DNA from 4 places in the Scandinavium lactucae genome. Region 1 is predicted to be linked to each of the others. Evidence: predicted binding sites of a transcription regulator. Region 1 holds the regulator's gene; each other region holds the start of a gene.
What was found. Region 1 encodes Fur, which represses iron uptake genes when iron is present. Its sites were predicted from a motif close to ATAATAATGAGAACNACTATCAA; they were not measured.
Positions count from the first base shown of each region.

Region 1 (6,050 bases):
GCAGCCGGGTAAAAACAGCCCGTACCGCGATCGCAGCGTGGAAGAGAACCTGGCGCTGTTTGAAAAAATGCGTGCCGGTGGCTTCGAAGAAGGGAAAGCGTGTCTGCGTGCCAAAATCGACATGGCATCACCGTTCATCGTGATGCGCGATCCGGTGCTGTATCGCATCAAATTCGCCGATCACCATCAGACCGGCAGTAAGTGGTGCATCTACCCGATGTATGACTTCACCCACTGCATTAGTGATGCGCAGGAAGGCATTACCCATTCGCTGTGTACGCTCGAATTCCAGGACAACCGTCGCCTGTACGACTGGGTGCTGGACAACATTTCCATTCCGGTCCATCCACGTCAGTACGAGTTCTCTCGTCTGAATCTGGAATACACCGTGATGTCCAAGCGTAAGCTGAACCTGCTGGTTACCGACAAGCACGTTGAAGGCTGGGATGACCCGCGTATGCCGACCATCTCCGGTCTGCGTCGTCGCGGCTATACCTCCGCGTCCATTCGTGAGTTCTGTAAGCGCATCGGCGTCACCAAGCAGGACAACACCATCGAGATTGCATCGCTGGAATCCTGCATTCGTGAAGATCTCAACGACAATGCACCGCGTGCGATGGCGGTTATCGATCCGGTTAAACTGGTTATCGAAAACTACCCGCAGGGCGAAAGCGAAATCGTCACCATGCCGAACCATCCGAGCAAACCTGAAATGGGCAGCCGTGAAGTGCCGTTCAGTGGTGAAATCTGGATCGATCGCGCTGACTTCCGTGAAGAAGCCAACAAGCAGTACAAACGTCTGGTGATGGGCAAAGAAGTGCGCCTGCGCAACGCTTACGTGATTAAGGCCGAGCGCGTAGAGAAAGATGCAGAAGGCAACATTACGACTATCTTCTGTACTTATGATGCCGATACGCTGAGTAAAGATCCGGCGGATGGCCGTAAAGTGAAAGGCGTGATCCACTGGGTTAGCGCTCAGCATGCGCTGCCGGTTGAGATTCGCCTGTACGATCGTCTGTTTAGCGTACCGAACCCGGGTGCCGCAGAGGACTTCCTGGCGGTCATCAACCCGGAATCATTGGTTATCAAGCAGGGCTATGCTGAGCCTTCGCTGAAAGCCGCTGAAGCGGGCAAAGCGCATCAGTTCGAACGTGAGGGTTACTTCTGCCTAGACAGCCGTTACACCACCGCTGAGAAGCTGGTGTTTAACCGCACCGTCGGTCTGCGTGATACCTGGGCCAAAGCGGGCGAGTAATCTTTCCGTTATCGCCTAATGAAAAAGCGTCGCCCTGAGCGGCGCTTTTTTTAAGTCATTTTCGTGATGCGAAATAATATCATTTCGATCTATGAAACACCGCCTCTGTCTTGTTACATTTTCAACTGACGTTATTCTCTAATTCGTTGTAAAACCCCAGCCTAATGCACCTTCTGGTATTTCCTTTCAAAAAGCAACTTTGTAACAAAACGCAATCAAATATGTGCGCCCTGTCATAATCTTGTGCTTTCGTGCGGAAAAAGGATTGATAATTCGCGTCGCGAAAAATAGTCTACCGACATAGCGTTAGGACATTTCTGCCTCGCTACTTTTTTGCAGTACTTATTTTTTATCGCTGTTCACCTTTGTGAGCGCGTTTTTAAAAGTCAAAGAGGATATACACATGCGTACGTTCAGTGGCAAACGTAGTACGCTGGCGCTGGCTATTGCCGGGGTCACCGCAATGTCGGGCTGGATTGCAGTTCCGCAAGCCAGTGCAGCAGGATTCGTAGACGATTCAACCTTAACCGGCGGTGTTTATTACTGGCAGCGTGAACGTGACCGTAAAGACGTCACCGACGGCGACAAATACAAAACTAACCTTTCCCATTCCACCTGGAACGCCAACCTCGACTTCCAGTCTGGCTATGCCGCCGATTTTATCGGCCTTGATATTGCTGCTTTCACCGCTATCGAAATGGCGGAATCATCAGAAAGCGGACACCCAAACGAAATTGCGTTCTCATCCATTAATAAAGGCTACGACGAAGATTACTCTGGCGATAAGAGTGGTATCAGCCTTTATAAAGCCGCCGCGAAATTCAAACTGGGTCCGACCTGGGCGCGTGCAGGTTATATTCAGCCAACCGGGCAAACGCTTTTAGCGCCGCACTGGAGCTTTATGCCAGGTACCTATCAAGGGGCAGAAGCCGGGGCAAACTTTGATTACGGTGATGCTGGTGCGTTGAGCTTCTCCTATATGTGGACCAACGAATATAAGGCTCCATGGCACCTCGAAACAGACCATTTCTATCAGAACGATAAGAAAACCAAAGTTGAGTATCTGCACTCCATTGGTGCCAAGTATGATTTCAAAAATGACCTGGTGCTCGAAGCCGCATTTGGTCAGGCAGAAGGCTTTATGGATCAGTACTTCGCCAAAGCCAGCTACAAATTTGATGTTGCCGGCGCGCCACTCTCAACCAGCTACCAATTCTATGGGGCGCGTGACACCGTTGAGAGCAACACCATTAACGATATTTACGACGGCACCGCGTGGTTACAGGCACTGACCTTCGGCTATAAAGTGGCTGACGTAGTTGACCTGCGCCTGGAAGGGACGTGGGTAAAAGCAGAAGGCCAGCAGGGTTACTTCCTCCAGCGTATGACCCCGACCTATGCTTCTTCCAACGGTCGTCTGGATATCTGGTGGGATAACCGCTCAGACTTCAACGCCAACGGCGAAAAAGCGGTGTTCTTCGGTGCGATGTATGACCTGAAAAATTGGGATATGCCAGGCTGGGCCGTCGGCGCATCTTACGTGTATGCCTGGGATGCCAAACCGGCGGACTGGTATATCAACAGCGCAGGTCAGCGTGAAGACAACGCCTCGAACAAAATCAAAGAGTCTTCTTACAGCTTTGATGCGATGTACACCGTGCAGGAAGGCCGTGCGAAAGGCACGCTGTTCAAACTGCACTTCACTCAATACGACAACCACTCCGACATCCCAAGCTGGGGCGGCGGTTATGGCAACATCTTCCAGGATGAGCGTGACGTGAAGTTCATCGTTATTGCCCCGTTCACTATCTTCTGACACGCGTGCGGCAGGGTAAACCTGCCGCGCATTGATAAGGCCGTATCATGAAAAAATTGATTCTTATCGCCGTTATGGCTTCCGGGCTGGTGGCCTGTGCGCAGCCATCTCCTGCACCACAAGAAGACAGCAAGCTGAAAGATGCCTACAGCGCCTGTATCAATACCGCTGAAGGAAATCCGGATAAAATTGAAGCCTGCCAGAGCGTGCTCAACGTACTGAAAACTGACAAGACTCATCAGCAGTTTGCGACTCAGGAAAGTGTACGCGTTCTGGATTACCAGAATTGTATTCTGGCGACGCGTACCGGCAACGATCAGGCAGTCAAAGCCCGTTGTGATCAGGTGTGGAAAGAGATTCGCAGTAACAATACGCCTAAGCCGTAACCCTCGACGGTTGGCGCTATTGCCCCAACGTTATGCCAAAAATGCCAATAAAAAAGCCAACCGTCAGGTTGGCTTTTACTTTTCTGGATGTCCGATTATTTCTCGGCACCATCATGTGCGTGCTCATCTTCACGGCAGTCACCTTCTGCGCAATGGCCATAAAGATACAGACTGTGGTTGGTCAGACGAATGCCGTGTCTGGTGGCAATTTCGCGCTGACGCGCTTCGATAGAGTCATCACTGAATTCGATAACCTTGCCACAGTCGAGGCAGATCAGGTGATCGTGGTGATGCTGTTGGGTCAATTCGAAAACAGATTTACCGCCTTCGAAATTGTGGCGGGTGACAATCCCGGCATCGTCGAACTGGTTCAGAACGCGATACACCGTTGCCAGACCAATTTCTTCGCCCATGTCGATGAGGCGTTTATAAAGGTCTTCCGCACTGACATGGTGATTGTCAGGCTCCTGAAGCACTTCCAGAATTTTCAATCGAGGAAGCGTGACTTTCAGGCCTGCCTTCTTTAATGCGGTATTGTTGTCAGTCATGCGGAATCAGTCCTGTTGCTAGGCGATACACTTCCTTATTGGAAGTATTACTAAGAATGAATTCAGGATAATGCGTCTCATTATAGGACTGCGGTGCCTAAATGAAAACTGCAAACCCTGAGCAAAGTATGCTTTTCAGAAACGAGGCATCATCTGCAAAGCGAAACATCCGACCTCGTCAAAACAGAAGACATTGTACAGATATGTGCTCAAAAGTTAAAAATTTGTAGCGATTAATTTGATTGCTTATATCTATTAATTTTACGCAACCTATCGATCTGTTCATCAATCACACGGCGCAACGCGAGCGCTGCGCCGTTACATCATCAGGCGTTCTTGATCTCTTCCAGGTGCAGCTCTTCAGAGATTTGTTTTACCCACTTCTGAACGCGTTCAGCGGTCAGTTCAGGCTGGCGATCTTCATCAATGGCCAGACCAACAAAATGGTTGTCATCGGCCAGACCTTTAGAGGCTTCGAAATGGTAGCCTTCGGTTGGCCAGTGACCGACGATGGTCGCGCCGCGTGGTTCGATGATGTCGCGGATGGTGCCCAGCGCATCACAGAAATACTCTGCGTAGTCTTCCTGATCGCCACAGCCGAACAGGGCCACCAGTTTGCCGTTGAAGTCTACCTCTTCCAGCGTTGGGAAGAAGTCGTCCCAGTCACACTGTGCTTCACCGTAGTACCAGGTTGGGATACCCAGCAGCAGAATGTCGAAACCTTCGAGGTCTTCTTTACTGCTCTTGGCAATGTCATGCACCTCGGCAACGTCTTTGCCCAGCTGCTTCTGGATCATCTTCGCAATATTTTCGGTGTTACCGGTGTCGCTGCCGAAAAAAATACCTGTGATTGCCATGAGTAAAATAACCTCTTGAAACGTAATGAAATGATGGTGGAATGTTGCCCACAGATAAAGGCAATGATAGCAGGAGGAGAAGTGCGCGGGAACTGCAATTGCGCCGGACTGCACTCACTGCTAAATGAAAGTGAAAGATTTCGTGTTTTCAGTCACGTTCCTGGCCGTGTAACACAGCCAGCTGTTGCATCAGTATCTCTTCGATAAGCTCGCTGCGGCTCATGTTTCTGGCATCCGCCAGCTCATTGAGCGCGTCGACGGCATCGTTATTGAGCTTAAGCTCAACGCGTTTGAGACCGTTGCTTTTGTCGCGTTTCAGCTGATTACGCTTATTAATGCGTAACTGTTCGTCGCGTGAGAGCGGATTGGTTTTCGGCCTTCCCGGGCGACGCTCGTTTGCGAACAAATCTAATGTCGTTCGGTCCGTTTGTTCTTTTGCCATGATTCAGAGTGACTTCGGGGAAACAAGCCGCCAGACGACAGGCCCGGCGCAGATAGCGCGCAATCATACATGAGCGAAACCCACACGCCAACGCCGGGAGCCACAATGGCGCTTGCTTGCTCGGATTTTAATCATTCCGCCAGATAGCGACGGATAGCGCGGAGTACTGCTTCCGGTTTTTCAGCATGAACCCAGTGTCCGGCTCCGGCAATCACGTGCGCTCGCGCCTGTGGGAACTGCGATAACAGGGCGTCGCGGTACGCGTTGGTGACATAAGGCGAGTTGCCGCCAGCAATAAACAGGGCAGGGTGGTCCCATGCGGGAATCGTTTCCCAACCGACGATGTGCGGGTACTGATCCCATAACGTGGGCACGTTGAAGCGCCATTCACCGTCGACAAAAGATTTCAGCAGGAACTGAATCACGCCTTCTTCATTAATATGCTGGCGCATAACCTCTGCCGCTTGCTGACGGTTTGAGACAGCGGCTTCGGTCACCGCGTTGATGGCCGCAAAGATTTCATCGTGACGACGCACCTGATAATTCACCGGGGCAATATCGATTGCCACCAGTTTTCCGACGCGTTCTGGTGCCAGGGCGGTAAACGCCATCACCGCTTTCCCGCCCATGGAATGACCGATCAACGTGGCTTTCTCAATACCATTGGCATCAAGCGTGTCGAGAAGATCCTGCGCCATCGCCGGATAGGTCATTTCCGCGGATCGCGGGGAAAGACCGTGGTTACG
Region 1 is NZ_JAWXRD010000035.1:48,689-54,738, reverse strand. It holds gene glnS (glutamine--tRNA ligase) at 1-1,255, shown strand, start outside; gene chiP (chitoporin ChiP) at 1,659-3,071, shown strand; gene SIK69_RS15430 (ChiQ/YbfN family lipoprotein) at 3,119-3,457, shown strand; gene fur (ferric iron uptake transcriptional regulator) at 3,553-4,005, opposite strand; gene fldA (flavodoxin FldA) at 4,332-4,862, opposite strand; gene ybfE (LexA regulated protein) at 5,011-5,304, opposite strand; gene ybfF (esterase) at 5,436-6,050, opposite strand, start outside.

Region 2 (6,050 bases), on a different contig from region 1:
GAAATTTGGCTTAATTTGATCACGCAAGAAAAAACAGCATCTCTTTTTTACGACTTTCAGGCTGAGTAAAATGAAAGAGAGTGATAATAATAACGTTTATTTGACTTTAGACGACAAAAACAGCGATGCGGTGATCCTGAAACATAATCTTCAGGCGCTGAAAAATGAGAAAAATGCGGTGATTGAAGAAACCGCCAAAGCGCTGGTGTCAATTCCCGCCGCGCTGGTACGCATGAAATGGCAGTACCGCCGCGAGATTTACGCCTTCCAGGTGAAAGAGGAAATTTACGGCGCAGCGCTGGCCGAGGTAATCAGCCGTAATCCGCAACTCAAAGAGAAAGTTCTCGCGCATATCGAAGCCAGCTATCAACACATACTGGGGCGCGAAGTCGCCACCCTGCGCCTGAGCCGCAAACTCGCCGACGGCAACTGCCGCACCGCCTGCGTCAATATCGTCGCGCCGCAGGAGCCTCTCCCTACCTCCGGGACGAAGAAGGCCTGAATCGACGCCTGTCACTTTTGCACGACGGACATCAACGCACGTAAAAAAACCGGCGCATGGCCGGTTCTTTGTTTAAAGATGTGATGATGTCGATTATTTCGCGGCGGCAGCGTGCTCTTCACCCACCAGACCGATTTTCAGATACCCCGCCTGATGCAGCGTATCCATCACCTTCATCATCGTTTCGTAATTCACGGTTTTATCCGCCCGGAAGAAGATGGTGGTGTCTTTCTTGCCTTCGGTCTGCGCGTTAATCGCATTTACCATCGTTTCTTCGGTGACCGGATCGTTACCGAGGAACATGCTGTTGTCTGCTTTCACCGACAGATACACCGGTTTCTCCGGGCGCGGCTGTGGCTGGCTGGAAGAGGCAGGCAGATTCACCTTCACGTCGACGGTCGCCAGCGGGGCGGCCACCATGAAGATAATCAGCAGAACCAGCATGACGTCGATGAACGGCGTCACGTTGATCTCATGCATTTCGCCGTTATCGTCCAGATTTTCGTTAAGACGCATTGCCATTGGCTATCACCCTACCCGCAGTTTCTGCGCGGTACGCACCGGCTGAGCGCCGCTGTTATTCAGATCAAGGTCACGGCTTTGCAGCAGCAGAACCTGGGCTGCGACATCACCGAGCAGCGCTTTGTGGCCGCCAATCATGCGGGCGAAAATGTTGTAGATAACCACGGCAGGAATCGCGGCAAACAGGCCGATAGCGGTCGCCAGCAGCGCTTCGGCGATGCCCGGTGCCACGACGGCAAGGTTGGTGGTCTGGGTTTGGGCGATACCGATGAAGCTGTTCATGATGCCCCATACGGTGCCAAACAGGCCGATAAACGGCGAAATCGCCCCGATAGTGGCCAGATAACCGTTGCCACGGCCCATATGACGCCCGGCAGCCGCCACGCGGCGTTCCAGACGGAAACCGGTACGCTCTTTAATGCCTTCGTTATCTTCAGCACCTTCGGAAAGTTCCAGCTCGTTCTGCGCTTCGTTCAGCAGTTGCAGGCTGAGGCTTTTCGCCGGGAAGGCTGCGGCAATGTCGCTGGCCTGATTCAAAGAGCGGGCTTCGCCTAACAGCTGCTGCTCACGCTTGAGGCGGCGCTTTTGCGACAGCAGTTCGGTACTTTTACTGAAGAAGATTGCCCAGGTGACGACCGATGCCAGAATCAGGCCGATCATAACTACCTTAACCACGATGTCGGCATGATGATACATACCCCAAACGGAGAGATCCGCCTGCATCAAATTATTACCCACTCTGTTTCTCCAGGATCTAAATCACAAAATCTGCTCGTAATAATATCAAAACGACGTCGAATTGATAGTCGTTCTCATTACTATTTACATATTGACGCAATCATCACTAACTTTCATTGCGCTGACGCAGTAAAAAAGGCGCTTTGCCGCTTACCGGCAAAATTTTCTGCTTAATATGTTTGGGTGTCGTACATCCCGGTGCAATCATGCTAGTTTAGACGTCCAGACGTATAAAAACAGGTAGGGAGAACATGTCCAATAAGCAACTTGATACCGTGCTGGTGAATGCTGGCCGGAGTAAAAGATTCACTCAGGGATCGGTGAACAGCGTTATCCAGCGCGCGTCCTCCCTGGTTTTCGACACTGTGGAAGCGAAGAAGCATGCCACCCGCAATCGCGCCAAAGGTGAGCTGTTTTACGGTCGTCGCGGCACGCTGACCCATTTCTCGTTGCAGGAAGCGATGTGCGAGCTGGAAGGGGGAGCCGGTTGCGCCCTGTTCCCGTGTGGTGCGGCGGCAGTGGCGAACACGATTCTGGCATTTGTTGAACAGGGCGATCATGTGCTGATGACCAACAGCGCCTATGAGCCGAGCCAGGATTTCAGCACCAAAATTCTTAAAAAACTCGGGGTCACGACCGGCTGGTTCGACCCGATGATTGGGGCCGGGATTGCCGATTTGATCCAGCCGAATACTAAAGTGGTGTTCCTGGAATCACCGGGCTCGATCACCCTGGAAGTGCATGACGTGCCCGCCATCGTCAGCGCGGTTCGCCGCGTGGCCCCGGACGCCATCATTATGATCGACAACACCTGGGCGGCGGGCGTGCTGTTTAAGGCGCTCGAGTTTGATATCGATATTTCCATTCAGGCGGCCACCAAATACCTGATTGGTCATTCCGATGGCATGATCGGCACCGCCGTCGCCAACGCCCGCTGCTGGGACCAGCTGCGTGAGAATGCCTATCTGATGGGTCAGATGGTTGATGCCGACACCGCCTATATGACCAGCCGCGGCTTGCGAACTCTCGGCGTCCGTCTGCGCCAGCATCATGAAAGTAGCGTTAAAATTGCCGAATGGCTGGCGCAGCACCCGCAGGTTGCACGGGTCAATCACCCTGCTTTGCCGGGCAGTAAAGGCCACGAGTTCTGGAAACGAGACTTTACGGGTAGCAGCGGTTTGTTCTCATTCATTCTAAAAAAACGGCTCAACGATAATGAACTGGCCGCCTATCTCGACAACTTTACGCTGTTCAGCATGGCCTACTCCTGGGGCGGCTACGAGTCATTAATTCTGCCCACCCAGCCGGAGCAACTCGCGGTAATCCGCCCTGACGGCAAGCCTGACTTCAACGGGACACTGATTCGTCTGCACATTGGTTTAGAGAATGTTGACGATCTTCTCCAGGATTTGTCGGCAGGTTTTGAACGCATCGTGTAAAGTGGCATCCGATGGACACAATTTCAGACAGTCTCATTAAAAACTGCCTGCATTGTTGCGCCTGGGATCAAGGCATCCCGGGCGATTCAGGAGTACAATACTCAGAAAATGTTAGTCCACAGGAAAGTCCATGGTAGTTATCCAGCACATTGCCGCCGCACTCTGGCAGCATGATTTCGCCGCACTGGCCGATCCCCACGTCGTGGGCGTGGTGTATCTGGTCATGTTTGCGACGCTATTTTTAGAAAATGGTCTGCTTCCGGCGTCGTTCTTGCCGGGCGATAGCCTGTTGCTGCTCGCCGGGGCGCTGATCGCCAAAGGTGTGATGGATTTTGTTCCGACGCTGGCGATTCTAACCGCTGCCGCCAGTCTCGGCTGCTGGCTGAGCTATATTCAGGGCCGCTGGCTGGGCAACACCAAAACGGTGAAAGGCTGGCTGACGCAATTACCGGCCAAATATCACGAACGCGCCACCTGCATGTTTGACCGCCACGGTCTGCTGGCGCTGCTGGCCGGGCGTTTTCTGGCGTTTGTTCGCACTCTACTGCCCACGATGGCAGGCATTTCGGGTTTGTCGAATCGCCGCTTTCAGTTCTTTAACTGGCTGAGCGCCCTGCTGTGGGTTGGCGTCGTGACCAGCCTCGGCTATGCCCTGAGCATGATCCCGTTCGTCAAACGCCATGAAGACCAGGTGATGACGTTCCTGATGATCCTGCCGATTTTCCTGCTGGTTGCTGGCCTGCTCGGCACGGTTTTCGTGGTCATTAAGAAGAAGTATTGCAGCGCCTGAAGGCACTGTTCCCCTCCCCCTCGCGCCTTTGGCGCGAGGGGATTAAACGCCCTGCATTCCTCTAATACGCGCTGCATCCTCCCCCGGCGTGATGCCGAAATAGCGCTTAAACTCCCGACTGAACTGCGACGCACTTTCATACCCGACTTTCATCGCAGCGGTGCTGGCCTTTAAGCCATCGTGCACCATCATCATGCGCGCCTTGTGCAGGCGGTACGTTTTCAGGTACTGCAACGGCGACGTGCTGGTCACCGATTTGAAATTGTGGTGGAACGCCGAAACGCTCATGTTGGCTTCCGCCGCCAGCTGATCGACGCTGAGGTTTTCGGTGTACTGACTTTCAATCCGCTTCAGCACCCGGCTTATCAGGCTGAAATGCGTCTGGCGACTCACCAGCGCCAGCAACGCCCCGCCCCCTGGCCCCATCAGCACGTGATAAAGCATCTCACGGATAATTTGTTTGCCGAGAATACGCGCATCCAGCGGGCGCTCCATCACGTCCAGCAGACGCTCTGCCGCACAGAGTATTTCATCAGACAGCTTCGCCGAGTTGATCCCGCTCGCCGCCATTGACGGCTGAAACAGCTCATCTTCGCCGATGTCCATCAGCAGTTCCTGTAATTGCAGAATATCGACATTCAGACGCAACCCCGCCAGCGGCACTTCAGGGGTAGCGAAGGTTTCGCATTCAAACGGCAGCGGGACGGTCAGCAACAGGTATTCCGTGGCATCGTAGCGGAAAACACGCTCGTTAATATGGCCGATTTTATGGCCTGAAAAGAGGAAAACGATACCCGGTTGGTACATCACCGGGGTGCGGGTTCCCGGCTGTGTACCGTACAACAAGCGGATATCTGGCAACAGCTGACTCAAAGTTTCTTCATTATTTTTCAGCTGCTTAATCTTATCGGTTAGCAGCAGACAGGTCTCTTCACGATTCATTTTTGGCGGTATCCGGGGCGTATTACGATGGATGTATTGTGGACACAATTGTTCATATTCTCCAGTCATCAGGAGAAATGGGCAATACATCGGCAGGAATGTGCATTGAGACAAACAGACCACAGGACCACAATAACCTCCATCAGATAGCCCTGTCGCTATCGTCTTTTACACCCGTCATGAAGGGAATAAACCATGTTTAATTTCAACCTGCACACTCCAACCCGCATTTTATTTGGTAAAGACGCTATCGCAGACCTGCGGGCGCAGATCCCGGCCAATGCTCGTGTCCTCGTCACCTACGGCGGCGGCAGCGTCAAAAAAACCGGCGTGCTGGACCAGGTGCTGAGCGCCCTGAACGGTCTGGACGTGCTGGAATTCGGCGGTATCGAACCAAACCCATCTTATGAAACGCTGATGAACGCGGTGAAAATTGCCCGCGAGCAGAATGTCACTTTCCTGCTGGCAGTCGGCGGCGGTTCGGTGCTCGATGGCACTAAATTTATTGCCGCAGCCGCGCATTATGCTGACGGTGTCGATCCTTGGGAAATCCTGCAAACCGGCGGGGCAAACATCAAAAGCGCGATCCCAATGGGCTCCGTGCTGACCCTGCCAGCCACCGGCTCAGAATCCAACATGGGCGCGGTCATTTCCCGTAAAACCACCGGTGACAAACAGGCGTTCATGAACCCGAACGTGCAGCCGGTATTTGCGATTCTTGATCCGGTTTACACCTACACCCTGCCACCGCGTCAGGTTGCTAACGGCGTGGTGGATGCCTTCGTTCACACCGTTGAGCAGTACGTGACGTATCCGGTTAACGCCAAAATTCAGGACCGCTTCGCCGAAGGCATTCTGCTGACGCTGGTAGAAGAAGGCCCGAAAGCGCTGAAAGAGCCAGAAAATTACGACGTGCGTGCCAACGTAATGTGGGCCGCAACGCAGGCGCTGAATGGCCTGATTGGTGCAGGCGTGCCGCAGGACTGGGCGACCCATATGCTCGGCCATGAACTGACCGCGATGCACGGGCTGGATCATGCGCAGACGCTGGCGGTCGTTTTACCTGCCCTGTGGAATGAAAAACGCGATACCAAACGCACCAAACTGCTGCAATACG
Region 2 is NZ_JAWXRD010000029.1:56,201-62,250, forward strand. It holds gene SIK69_RS10785 (hypothetical protein) at 1-69, shown strand, start outside; gene SIK69_RS10790 (cytoplasmic protein) at 71-502, shown strand; gene exbD (TonB system transport protein ExbD) at 596-1,024, opposite strand; gene exbB (tol-pal system-associated acyl-CoA thioesterase) at 1,031-1,762, opposite strand; gene metC (cystathionine beta-lyase) at 2,014-3,201, shown strand; gene yghB (DedA family general envelope maintenance protein YghB) at 3,332-3,991, shown strand; gene SIK69_RS10815 (AraC family transcriptional regulator) at 4,034-4,933, opposite strand; gene yqhD (alcohol dehydrogenase) at 5,129-6,050, shown strand, end outside.
Region 2: the regulator Fur is predicted to act here: its motif matches at 1,824-1,846, upstream of exbB (tol-pal system-associated acyl-CoA thioesterase).

Region 3 (6,050 bases), on a different contig from region 1:
TGCCAGGTCTGAATAATCAGGCTTTTCAGATGCGGAACGTGATAAACCGGCAGCTCCATCACGAACGGTGAGGCTTCCCCACGCATGATGGTGTGTTTGAGCATCAGCCCGGTGAGGACAGCCATCACAATACCGAGCACGTACAGCGAGAACACCGCCAGCGCGCCATCCTGGCCAAAGAAGGCCGCCGCAAACACTGCGAAAATCGCCAGGCGCGCACCGCAGGACATAAACGGCGCCATCATGATGGTCATCAGGCGTTCACGCGGGGCATCCAGAGTACGCGCCCCCATCACCGACGGGACGTTACAGCCGAAGCCCACAATCAGCGGCACGAATGATTTCCCAGGCAGGCCGAGGGACTGCATCAGGCGGTCCATCACAAAGGCCGCGCGGGCCATATAGCCGGAATCTTCGAGGAACGACAGGAACAGGTACATCATGCCAATCTGCGGCACCAGCGGCAGGACGGTGTTGATCCCGCCGCCTATCCCCTGAGCGAGGAAAATGGTTAGCCATTCAGGGAAGTGCAGGGTCGCACCCACCCACTGAATACCGTGAATAAAGATGGCAACCGAACCCGCGTCAAAAATCGGCTGCAGTGCGCCGCCGATGTTGATAGCCAGCAGGAACATCAGGTACATCACAAACAGGAATACCGGCAGGCCGAGGAAACGGTTGAGAATGATTTTATCGACGGCGGCGGTGAAACGGCTCGGTTCGGCGGTCAGGGTGTTGCTCACCACATCGCACACGGCGGCGATCGACTGATAACGCGCGTCGGCAATGTGCAGCGCCGGGTCATCCATTTCTTCATGCAGGCGATGCGTCACGGCATCGAGCTGCTGCTGTGCGGCGTCTCCGGCGTACGCCAGGCTGTAGATATCGCCTTCAAGCATTTGTAGCCCCAGCCAGCGGCGCTGCTTGAGCGGCATCTCCTGTGGCATCACTTTCGCCAGACCCTCGGCCTCACGCAGCAACGGCTGCGCATAATGCACCAGCTCTAAATCATCATTAGCCTGGTGGCGGTCAAGGGTCATTTTCAGTGCTTCAATGCCACGCCCACGGGTGGATACCAGCGGGATAACCGGGCAACCGAGGCGTTTCGACAGCGCGTCGACTTCAATGCGGATTTGCTGTTTCTCTGCGATATCCAGCATGTTCAGCGCTACCACGCAGGGAATGCCGAGTTCCAGCAGCTGGAGCGTCAGATACAGATTGCGTTCGAGATTCGAGGCATCGACCACGTTGATCAGCAGGTCGGCGTCACCGCTCAGAATATAGTGACAGGCAATCTGCTCATCTAAAGAGGTTTGCGAAGAGATGGTGGTCAGAGAGTAGGTGCCCGGCAGGTCAACCAGCGTCACCTGACTGTCGGTGGTGTTGAACTGACCTTCTTTACGCTCAACCGTTACGCCTGACCAGTTGCCTACGCGCTGACGCGCCCCGGTCAATTGATTAAATAAGGTTGTCTTCCCGGAGTTAGGATTGCCAATCAGGCCAACGGTTAATTTCTTCATTTTCTAAAACTCGCTATGTCTGGCGGGAATTAACGGGTAAGCGCTTCAATCTCAATTAATGCCAGGTCTTTCTTACGTAATACCAGGCTGACGCGACGGGTTTCGATATGCACCGGATCGCCAAGCGGGGCGACGCGAACCACATGAAAAGACGAACCCGGCAACATGCCGAGCGAAAGTAATTTCTGCCGATAAGCCGGGCTGATGTCGCGTGAGAACCCGGTAATCTTCCACGTACTGTCAGGAGTGAATTGCATATGGCCTGCTTGGGTCGCTAATTTTGTAGAGTATAAAATATCAACAGCGACGATGATAATGAGAATGGTTTCCACCTTCAATCAATAAAATGTGAGCGGATGTTCAGTTTGTTGAATAATTCACGGGAAGTTGATGTGGCTCAATATTACTGCTGAGAGGTGTGTTTGCTAAAAAGCAGAGTTGTTATCAAAGTGAAAATAAATAGGCGGATAATTTAAGAGTAAAAGCCCTCTGAAAATAGAGGGCCTGAGAAGGACAAGCTTATTTTTTCTTCATTGCCGCAGCAAGCGCGTCCATCATTGCGCTGTTACCGGCAGGCTGCGCGTCACGACCGCGAGGTTTCGCCGCTTTGGCCGCCGGGCGGGCGTTCTGTTCACGACCGCCACCGCTGCCACGACGTGTGTTGCTGTCGCCAGGCTGCTCGTCCAGACGCATGGTCAGGGCGATACGCTTGCGCTGCAGATCGACTTCCATCACTTTGACCTTCACGATGTCGCCCGCTTTCACAACGGTGTGTGGATCTTCGACGAACTTGTCGGCCAGGGAAGAGATGTGAACCAGGCCATCCTGATGCACGCCGATATCCACAAACGCACCGAAGTTGGTCACGTTGGTGACTGCGCCTTCCAGCACCATGCCCGGCAGCAGATCGTTCATGGTTTCCACCCCGTCAGCAAACTGCGCGGTTTTGAACTCCGGACGCGGGTCACGGCCTGGTTTTTCCAGCTCTTTAATGATGTCGGTCACCGTCGGCAAACCAAAACGCTCGTCGGTAAAATCGACGGCTTTGACGTCGCGCAGCGCGCTACTGTTGCCCATCAGGTCACTCAGCGCCTGCTCGGTCGCCGCCAGAATGCGCTCGACTACCGGATAGGCTTCCGGGTGAACGGTGGAGGCATCGAGCGGATTATCGCCGTGGTTAATACGCAGGAAGCCCGCGCACTGTTCAAAGGCTTTTGGCCCCAGGCGGCTGACTTTCAGCAGCTGCTGACGGTTCTGGAACTGACCGTTCTCATCACGCCAGCTGACAATGTTCTGCGCCATCATTCGTGTCAGGCCCGCTACGCGGGTCAGCAGCGGCACGGAGGCAGTATTCAGGTCAACGCCAACGGCGTTCACACAGTCTTCGACCACCGCGTCCAGCTTACGTGCCAGCTGGCTCTGGCTGACGTCGTGCTGATACTGGCCGACCCCGATTGATTTCGGGTCGATTTTCACCAGCTCTGCCAGCGGATCCTGCAAGCGACGGGCGATAGACACCGCCCCACGGATAGAGACGTCGAGGTCCGGGAACTCCAGCGCTGCCAGTTCCGACGCGGAGTACACCGACGCCCCGGCTTCGCTGACAATCACTTTTTGCGCGGTCACTTTCGGGAACTGCTTCTGCACGTCGAGGAAGAAACGCTCGGTTTCACGCGACGCGGTGCCGTTGCCGATAGCCACCAGCTCCACGTTGTGTTTCTCGCACAGCGCGGCCACCGCGACAGCCGCTTTCGCCGCCTGACCGGTGTGTGGATAGATGGTGTCGGTAGCAACCAGCTTGCCGGTGCCGTCAACTACCGCCACTTTAACGCCGGTACGCAGGCCAGGATCGAGGCCCATTGTGGCGCGCAGGCCCGCTGGCGCGGCCATCAGCAGGTCGTGCAGGTTACGGGCAAAGACGTTAATCGCTTCGTCTTCTGCGCGTTCACGTACGGTGCCCATCAGTTCGGTTTCGAGGTGCATCAGCACCTTGATACGCCAGGTCCAGCTCACCACGCCTTTACGCCAGCTGTCTGCCGGGGCGTTGTTCAGACGTAGGCCGAGGTGATTAATGATAATGTGCTCGCCCTGGCTCTCTTTCGGCGGCTCGTCGAACTGCGGGTCGGCATTCAGCGACAGTTGCAGAATGCCTTCGTTACGGCCACGGAACATCGCCAGCGCGCGGTGAGACGGCACGGTCGCAATCGGTTCGTGATGGTCGAAGTAATCACGGAATTTCGCGCCTTCTTCCTCTTTGCCGCTGACCACAACGGCCACCAGATGGGCGTTCTTCCACAGATACTCACGCACTTTCGCCAGCAGCTGTGCGTCTTCGGCAAAGCGCTCCATCAGGATGTAGCGCGCCCCGTCGAGGGCGGCTTTGGTGTCGGCCACGCCGTTGTCGGCATTGATGTATTTGGCGGCTTCGTCTTCTGGCGTATGCGACGGCTCGTTCCACAGCAAATCGGCCAGCGGCTCAAGGCCTGCTTCAATCGCGATTTGTCCTCGGGTACGGCGCTTCGGTTTATACGGCAGGTAGAGATCTTCGAGCTCGGTTTTGCTCAGGGTGCCCTTGATGGCTTTGGCCAGCTCATCGCTCAGCTTGCCCTGTTCGTCGATGGACTTGAGGATCGACTGACGACGCTCTTCCAGTTCACGCAGATAGCCAAGACGCGTTTCCAGGTTACGCAACTGGGTGTCGTCCAGACCGCCGGTGACTTCCTTACGATAACGTGCAATAAACGGCACGGTGTTCCCTTCATCAAGCAGGCGAACGGCAGCGGCTACCTGTTCGTTTCTGGCCTGAAGTTCACCCGCAATAATGCGGCAGAGCGAATCATTCATCATGGCTTTATTTCATCTTTAGGGTCGAAAATCAGGGGATAGTTATACGGATCGAACGGCAAAATTGCCAGCCGTTCGGGTCCGTAATCAGAGAGTTCCAGGCGGGTCACTTCACATATTCGATCTCATTGACGTACCAGCTGGCTTCACCGCCCGGCGTCTGAACGACGGCCAGGTCGCCGACCTCTTTTTTCAGCAGCGCGCGGGCCATGGGTGAATCAATCGAGATGTAATCTTTGCGGCCAAAAATCTCGTCATAGCCGACGATGCGAAAGCGTTTGGTGTCGCCGTCGTCATTTTCGATTTCCACCCACGCGCCAAAGAAGACTTTGCCTTCCTGCTGCGGTGAGTAATCGACAATTTTCAAATTTTCCAGGCACTTGGTCAGATAGCGAACCCGACGGTCGATTTCACGCAGCCGCTTTTTATTGTACTGATAATCAGCGTTTTCACTGCGATCGCCCAGGCTTGCCGCCCAGGTCACTTTTTTGGTGACCTCTGGGCGTTCTTCACGCCAGAGGTAATCCAGCTCTTTCTTTAATTTCTCGTACCCTTCACGGGTGATTAGCGGCGTTTTCATTGTAATGCTACCTTGTGACTACCTTGTGCTTGCGCACATTTTGCCTCAAAGAATTCGACAGATGGTTAAAAAATAGTTTTCTGTGATGAAATGTACAGATAAGCTGCTGTTAAATATGCTTTGTAACAATTTCGGTTAGAATTTATACCAGATTTAGCTGGAGCGTAGCGTACGCTTTTTTGAGAATACGCACTCATAATTGTTACGAACCTTCTGGGAGTACACACAATGCAAGAGAATTATAAGATTCTTGTTGTAGATGACGATATGCGCCTTCGCGCGCTGCTTGAACGTTATCTGACTGAACAAGGCTTCCAGGTTCGAAGCGTCGCCAACGCCGAACAGATGGACCGCCTGCTGACCCGTGAATCTTTCCACCTGATGGTGCTGGATTTAATGCTGCCTGGCGAAGATGGACTCTCTATCTGCCGCCGTCTGCGCAGCCAGAGTAACCCGATGCCGATTATTATGGTGACGGCGAAAGGGGAAGAAGTTGACCGTATCGTGGGCCTGGAAATTGGCGCCGATGATTACATTCCAAAGCCGTTTAACCCGCGTGAACTGCTGGCCCGTATCCGCGCCGTGCTGCGTCGTCAGGCTAACGAACTGCCGGGCGCGCCGTCACAGGAAGAAGCGGTCATTGCCTTCGGTAAGTTTAAGCTGAACCTCGGCACCCGTGAGATGTTCCGTGAAGATGAGCCTATGCCATTGACCAGCGGTGAGTTTGCGGTGCTGAAAGCGCTGGTAAGCCATCCGCGTGAGCCGCTGTCTCGCGACAAGCTGATGAACCTGGCGCGTGGCCGGGAATACTCGGCGATGGAGCGTTCAATCGACGTACAGATTTCTCGCCTGCGTCGCATGGTTGAAGAAGACCCAGCGCATCCGCGCTACATTCAGACCGTGTGGGGTCTGGGCTACGTCTTCGTGCCGGACGGTTCTAAGGCATGAGGCGAATGCGCTTCTCACCACGAAGTTCATTTGCCCGCACGCTGCTTTTAATCGTCACCTTGCTGTTCGTCAGCCTGGTGACGACCTATCTGGTGGTCCTGAACTTCGCGATATTGCCGAGCCTGCAGCAGTTCAACAAGGTGCTGGCGTACGAAGTC
Region 3 is NZ_JAWXRD010000003.1:149,291-155,340, forward strand. It holds gene feoB (Fe(2+) transporter permease subunit FeoB) at 1-1,520, opposite strand, end outside; gene feoA (ferrous iron transporter A) at 1,550-1,777, opposite strand; gene SIK69_RS04990 (Tex family protein) at 2,040-4,367, opposite strand; gene greB (transcription elongation factor GreB) at 4,471-4,944, opposite strand; gene ompR (osmolarity response regulator transcription factor OmpR) at 5,173-5,892, shown strand; gene envZ (two-component system sensor histidine kinase EnvZ) at 5,889-6,050, shown strand, end outside.
Region 3: the regulator Fur is predicted to act here: its motif matches at 1,830-1,852, upstream of feoA (ferrous iron transporter A).

Region 4 (6,050 bases), on a different contig from region 1:
TGCGTCAGCGGCGACATTAACGGCAGACGATCAACGCAATACCATTACTGGCCTGGATTCAAGCCAGATGATCTCAAAAGACAATGGTAATTCATGGTTGGCATATACCAGCGAAACCCAGAATAATTTTCCGGGTACTGAAACGGTGGTGGTGGCCGTCAAAGATAATTTGGCGATCACGTCAGAAAATTATGACCCAACGCTGTCTTATCCGACTGCGGGGACGGTTGTTCGCTATAACGGCTATTACTGGACCAGCAAATGGTGGGTGAATCCTGCTGAAGTACCGGGTAGTAATGAAGTATGGCAAAAAGGTGCGGCAATCAATATTCAGACGTTGGGCACCTTTGAATTCCTGCCTTACACTGGCCAGGCAGCTATCGATTTCCAGAACGATCAGAAAGCGAAGCTGGCCGCGATGCGTAAAATCATCGGTTATTTCCCTGAGTGGGGTGTGTATGATGCCCATAATAACTTCACGCCAGATAAAATTGACTACTCTACGCTGACCGAAATTAACTATGGTTTCGCGGTGGTCAAAAATGGCGAAGTCACCATGCATGATACCGAAAAAGGTCCGGGCCTCATTAAAGAATTGAATGAGCGTACCGAAGCCGCAGGTGTCAGGCATATCATTTCTGTAGGTGGCTGGAATAACTCTGAAGAGGGCGTATTCGAAGCGGCAACGGCAACCCAGGAAGGTACCGAGAAACTTGCCAGCAGCATGGTGGCATACATGCTGAAGTGGGACTTTGACGGCATTGATATTGACTGGGAATACCCGGATACCGATGCTGAAAAAGAGAGCTTCACTAAACTGGTTCAGCTGGTTCGCGCCAAGCTTGATGACGAGGGTAAAAAAGATGACAAATACTATTCACTTTCTGCTGCGGTCACCACTAACCACAATAAAATTGAGTTTATCAACCCAGCGGTAACCACTCCGCTGTTTGATACTGTCAACGTGATGGCGTATGACATCCACGGTGCCTTCGAGTCCATTACCGGCCATAACGCGCCGCTGTACGCGAACAGCAAAGACGAAGATCAACTGCTGAACGTCGCAGCGACTATGGATGAATATGTTAATACCTGGAATGTGCCAAAATCCAAACTGCTGATGGGCATTCCATACTACGGTCGTGGTTGGGGTGACGTTGAACCCACTGAAATTGTCAAAGGTCTGCCAGGCCTCTTTACACCGGGAACAGCGACCGTGCATGGCACTTGGGATGACGTTGGCCAGAATACCGGTACCCATCCGTGGTATGTGCTGAAAGAGAAGTTGGCCAGCGGCGATTACGTACGCTACTGGGATAGCGAATCCGGTGTGCCGTATCTGTACGGTCCACAGAACAAAGAGTTCCTGACCTACGACGATCCGCAGTCTGTGAAAGAGAAAGTAGACTACATCAATCAGCAAGGTTTTGCTGGCGCGATTGTCTGGGATATCAGCGGTGATACGCCAGATCATGAGTTGGGGAATATCGTTAAAGAAATCAAAACGACCCCTGCACAAGATCCTGATATGAAGGGGTTATTCATTACATTGCAAAATGGTGGACGCCGCGTTGTCTTCAACTTACCCGCTGATAAACTGACTTCTGGACATGCTTATCGTGTCGAGATTGATGGTAAATATCTCTTCTCAACGGAGGGGGTGCAACCTTATTACGCTTATGCCGGTTATTTGGGTAAAGAGGTGTCATTAAGCACTGATAATGTCAGTAGCAAAATCCCTGTGGGTAGCGTGATTACCGTCAAGCGCACAACGCCTGATGCGGCGGTTATTGGCCAAATCACCGTCACGCAAGATATGCTTGATGGTAAGAAATCCGTCATCAATGATGGCTCTGTTAAGTCTCTGACTGTACAGAAAATTAATAACGTACCTTATGCTGTTGTTGAGTTTGCAAAAGACAAATTACAAAGCAAAGATGGCTCCTCGTATGTTGCTAAAGTGATTGACGATGACCAGCAAATAGGCAATACCATTTTCTATTGTGACAATGGTAAATGCAGCTATGCGAATGCCAGCGATCAGGGTGATAACACCATCCTGGTGAAATCTGATGACAAAGCGATTTCTGTTGGCGAAAAGATTGTCATTGAACGTACTTCGCCAAATCCAGCCTATGTTGCTGAAGTTGTTGTTACCGCAGACATGCTGAAATAATAGTCATGAGCACAGACTAAACTAAACGAAAGCGCACCTGAGTAAACGCAGGTGCGCTTTTTTATGCGAAGCATGATTTTGCCATTCCAAAATGCAACTCTATTGAAATCATAACCATTCTCATTTACACTTTGATCAGAAATTGTACGGGAGTCGATATGTACGTTTGTCTGTGTAATGGTGTTAGTGATAAGAAGATCCGCCAGGCTGTACGCCAGTTCAGTCCTCAGTCTTTTCAACAACTCAGAAAGTTTGTCCCTGTCGGAACGCAGTGCGGGAAATGTATTCGTGCCGCGCGCGAAATCATGCAGGATGAGTTGACCCAACTCCCTGAATTTAAAGAAATCGCCTGATAACACCACAATTCGCGTTTATTTTTTCTTCGCTTCTACTACGCTTGTTAGAGTGGAAGCGGAGGATCTATATAATGAAAGGTGATGTTAAAATCATAAGTTATCTCAATAAGTTATTGGGAAATGAGCTTGTCGCAATCAACCAGTATTTCTTACATGCACGTATGTTTAAAAACTGGGGCCTAAAACGTCTAAACGATGTCGAATACCATGAATCTATCGATGAAATGAAACATGCCGATATCTATATCGAGCGTATTCTGTTTCTCGAAGGGATCCCCAACCTTCAGGATCTAGGCAAGCTTCAAATTGGCGAAGATGTCGAGGAGATGCTGCAATCTGACCTCCGGCTGGAACTCGAGGGTGCGAAGGACCTGCGGGAAGCTATCGCATATGCCGATAGCGTCTTCGATTACGCCAGTCGCGATATGATGATCAAGATTTTGACCGAAGAAGAACATCACATTGACTGGCTGGAAACCGAGCTGGATCTGATTCAGAAAATGGGTATACAGAATTATCTTCAGGCCCAGATTCGCGAAGAGAACTAACGGTTATTACGTTGCGCATGCAGAGCGGTAAGCAGGCTTTTGCCGCTCTGCATGTCAGCGCTGTCAGCCATACCAGCTTTGCCACAGAAAACTCAGCCAGCCTGCCAGGCTTAGCCATGGACCGAAGGCGATGTGCGGCTGTTTGTTACCGTATAAGATAAGGCGGCCAACGGCATAAATCAGCGCCAGCATCGAAGACAGTAACAGGATGCTCGGTAAGGCCTGCCAACCGCACCATGCTCCCAGCGCGGCGAGTAATTTAAAATCGCCAAAGCCCATCCCTTCTTTACCCGCCAGCAGCCGAAACGCCTGATACACAAGCCACAGCGCCAGATAGCCGGCCATCGCGCCAAGTACAGCATCGCGCAGGTCGATACCGATAAACAAGCAGTGATACAGCAGGCCCAGCCACAACAACGGCAACGTTAGTTTGTCTGGTAGCAAACAATGCTGCGCGTCGATTTGCGTTAATGCCAGCAGGAACCAAAACAGCAGGCAGATAGCCAGCGCTTCTGGGTAGAGAGGAAACAGGCTGGTAATTAGCGCAAACATCAATCCACAAGCGGCTTCCGTCAAAGGATAACGCAGGGAGATCCGCGCGTGGCAATCACGGCAACGCCCTTGTAGACAGAGCCAACTAAGGAGCGGGACGTTGTCGCGGTAACGTATTGGATGCTGACATTGAGGGCAACATGAGCCGGGCCAGGCAATGTTGCTAAGTGGTACGTTGATGTCTTTGATGCCTCGAGGCACCCGATAGACGACGACATTCATAAAACTGCCGGTAAGCAAACCCAAGATGCCCATCAGGATGATTTCAATAACCTTATCCATGAGGCTTTACCTGTCGCAGCTTGAGCGTTATTACCTTCACACTATTTTTCCCGGAGGGATGGGCAGAAAAATCGAGTTGTGTGACCTGTAAACCGCTGTGCTGTAAAGCCTGAAGCCAGACGAAAAGCGTGTTGGCGGGTAAGGGGGCGAGAGAGATGGACAGCGTCTGAGGGTCTGTTTTTTGGCTTTTATACTGAATGCCACTCTGCCTGGCGGTATTCGCCAGTAGTTGCTCCATCGTTGCCGTCGTGGGATTTGCCGGAACAATCCCCTTGCGATGGGCGGCATTATTCAGCCACGTAATCTCATCTGCGAGGCGGATGTTCTCGGCAGATAGGCGCGCGATACCGTTGTTCAACGGGGTAACGATGCCATACATGATACCCGCCATTAAACAGCTACCTGCCAACAGAAAGATGAAGACTTTTTCCCGGAGCGTTTTGCCTTGCCACCAGTTGATCATGGTTTAGCTCCGCTGATTAACACCACAAGACCCGCGGTCTCACTTGGTTGTACGGAAAAATTAAGATCGTCATGGGTACGTTGTATGAATTGTGCCATCTGTACAGGGTCTTCAACTTTCAGGGTTAACCTCAAGACGTGTTTGTCCTTGTCATAAGCGAATTGACGAATCTTAAGCTTCGGGAAGTCCTGCAGATTTTGTGAAATCAGTGACAGGCGAGACATGACGTCAGGCCAGGTTTGTCCGGAGGCCGATTCGAAGAAGAATTTAAAGTTACTGCTCCGCGTATCGCCTGGGAAATAGCGGCTCCACAGGGCTTTGCCTTGTGCTTTCAGTTCTGCGTTTTGCTGGCTAACTTGCCAGAGAACCAACCCCTTGGCGCTTAACCAGACCAATAGCGCCAATAAAAACGCGCCGCCGACGAGCTTTTTGTGAAGCGGTTTAACCACAGTGACCGGCGGTCGCACGCGAAACGGGCCGTGGAGTAGGTTGATGTCTGCGACTATCGTCGGCTGTTGATGCCAGGCAGTGTGCCTGTCTTGCGCGGGCAAAATGTCTATCAGTTTATGCGCGACGGGCAGGGGACTAAAACTGCGTATTTGTTGTGTCGGATGGCGCATCAATAAATGTTCAAGCAGGGCAGTGTTAAGCACAGAAAATTTGTGTTCCGCATAGCGCATGAGCCAGCTGCCCTCGTGCTGAAGGAGTGTCCAGGTCTGAGGTTCAAAAGGCAAATCATAACCATCGGGAAGTGCTCGTCTGACCGTGACGCCCGCCAGACTGAGGCTGTGCAGAATGTCAGTCAGGACCACTTTGCGGATGCCCGCGAGTTGTAAGCTGCCTTCATTGCGCGCGAGAATACTCCAGTGGAGATCGTCTGGGTTTTCTGCCACGGCGTCCTCCGTCAGCCAGCCTAAGGTCTGTGCCGTGATGCTGTAATCTTGCGCCGGAGGCGTCACTTCACGGAAATAAAAATGCGCTGGAGAGAGCAACAACAGGGCGCTGTCCTTTCCGGGTAAATCACACAAGCAGTCGGGCTCAGTGATGTTAGTGAATTTCTGCATGACCAGTTCACCGAGCTCATTATGATAACGACACTCAAGTGTGTTTACGCCTGGGCGCAAAATTAACGATTCCATTTATATCGACTTCCCTTCATGTGTTCGTATACACCGACGGAGCGGGTCACGATTAACACTTTTTTCTCTTTTTCATCGTATTCAAGCTGGCTGGTAAAATATTGCCGCCCATCGTCCTGCTGAATGTTTGTTTCCAGCCTAAAAAAATGGCTAAAGGTGGTAAGAATGCTTTTGGCTGCGGCAAAATCCTGGTCGTGTCCCGGAAAGGTTTTCTCCAGATAGCCCGCTAGCTGAACAGGATTTTGCCAGGTTTGCGACATCCGATTGGCAAACAGGGTTTCGACTTCCTTGGCTGAAATCACGTTGTTAAATATGGCCGCCAACAGAGACGCATGCCTGACGGTCAGGGTGCTGACATTGATTTGTAATTCTGTGTTGGGTAGCGCACACAGATTAGGGGCCAGCCGGTGGTAGAGAGCCGGAGTCATACCCTGAATGCTTTTGAGTTCGGAGACGCTGACAAAGAGGGTATTTGCGTTGTCATGTGGAATCTCCTGAGTATGGTAGTACTCACTTTCGGCCCCGGCACGACGT
Region 4 is NZ_JAWXRD010000008.1:34,770-40,819, reverse strand. It holds gene SIK69_RS07445 (glycosyl hydrolase family 18 protein) at 1-2,176, shown strand, start outside; gene bfd (bacterioferritin-associated ferredoxin) at 2,335-2,529, shown strand; gene bfr (bacterioferritin) at 2,604-3,080, shown strand; gene SIK69_RS07430 (prepilin peptidase) at 3,144-3,914, opposite strand; gene SIK69_RS07425 (type II secretion system protein M) at 3,907-4,377, opposite strand; gene gspL (type II secretion system protein GspL) at 4,374-5,516, opposite strand; gene gspK (type II secretion system minor pseudopilin GspK) at 5,504-6,050, opposite strand, start outside.
Region 4: the regulator Fur is predicted to act here: its motif matches at 2,278-2,300, upstream of bfd (bacterioferritin-associated ferredoxin).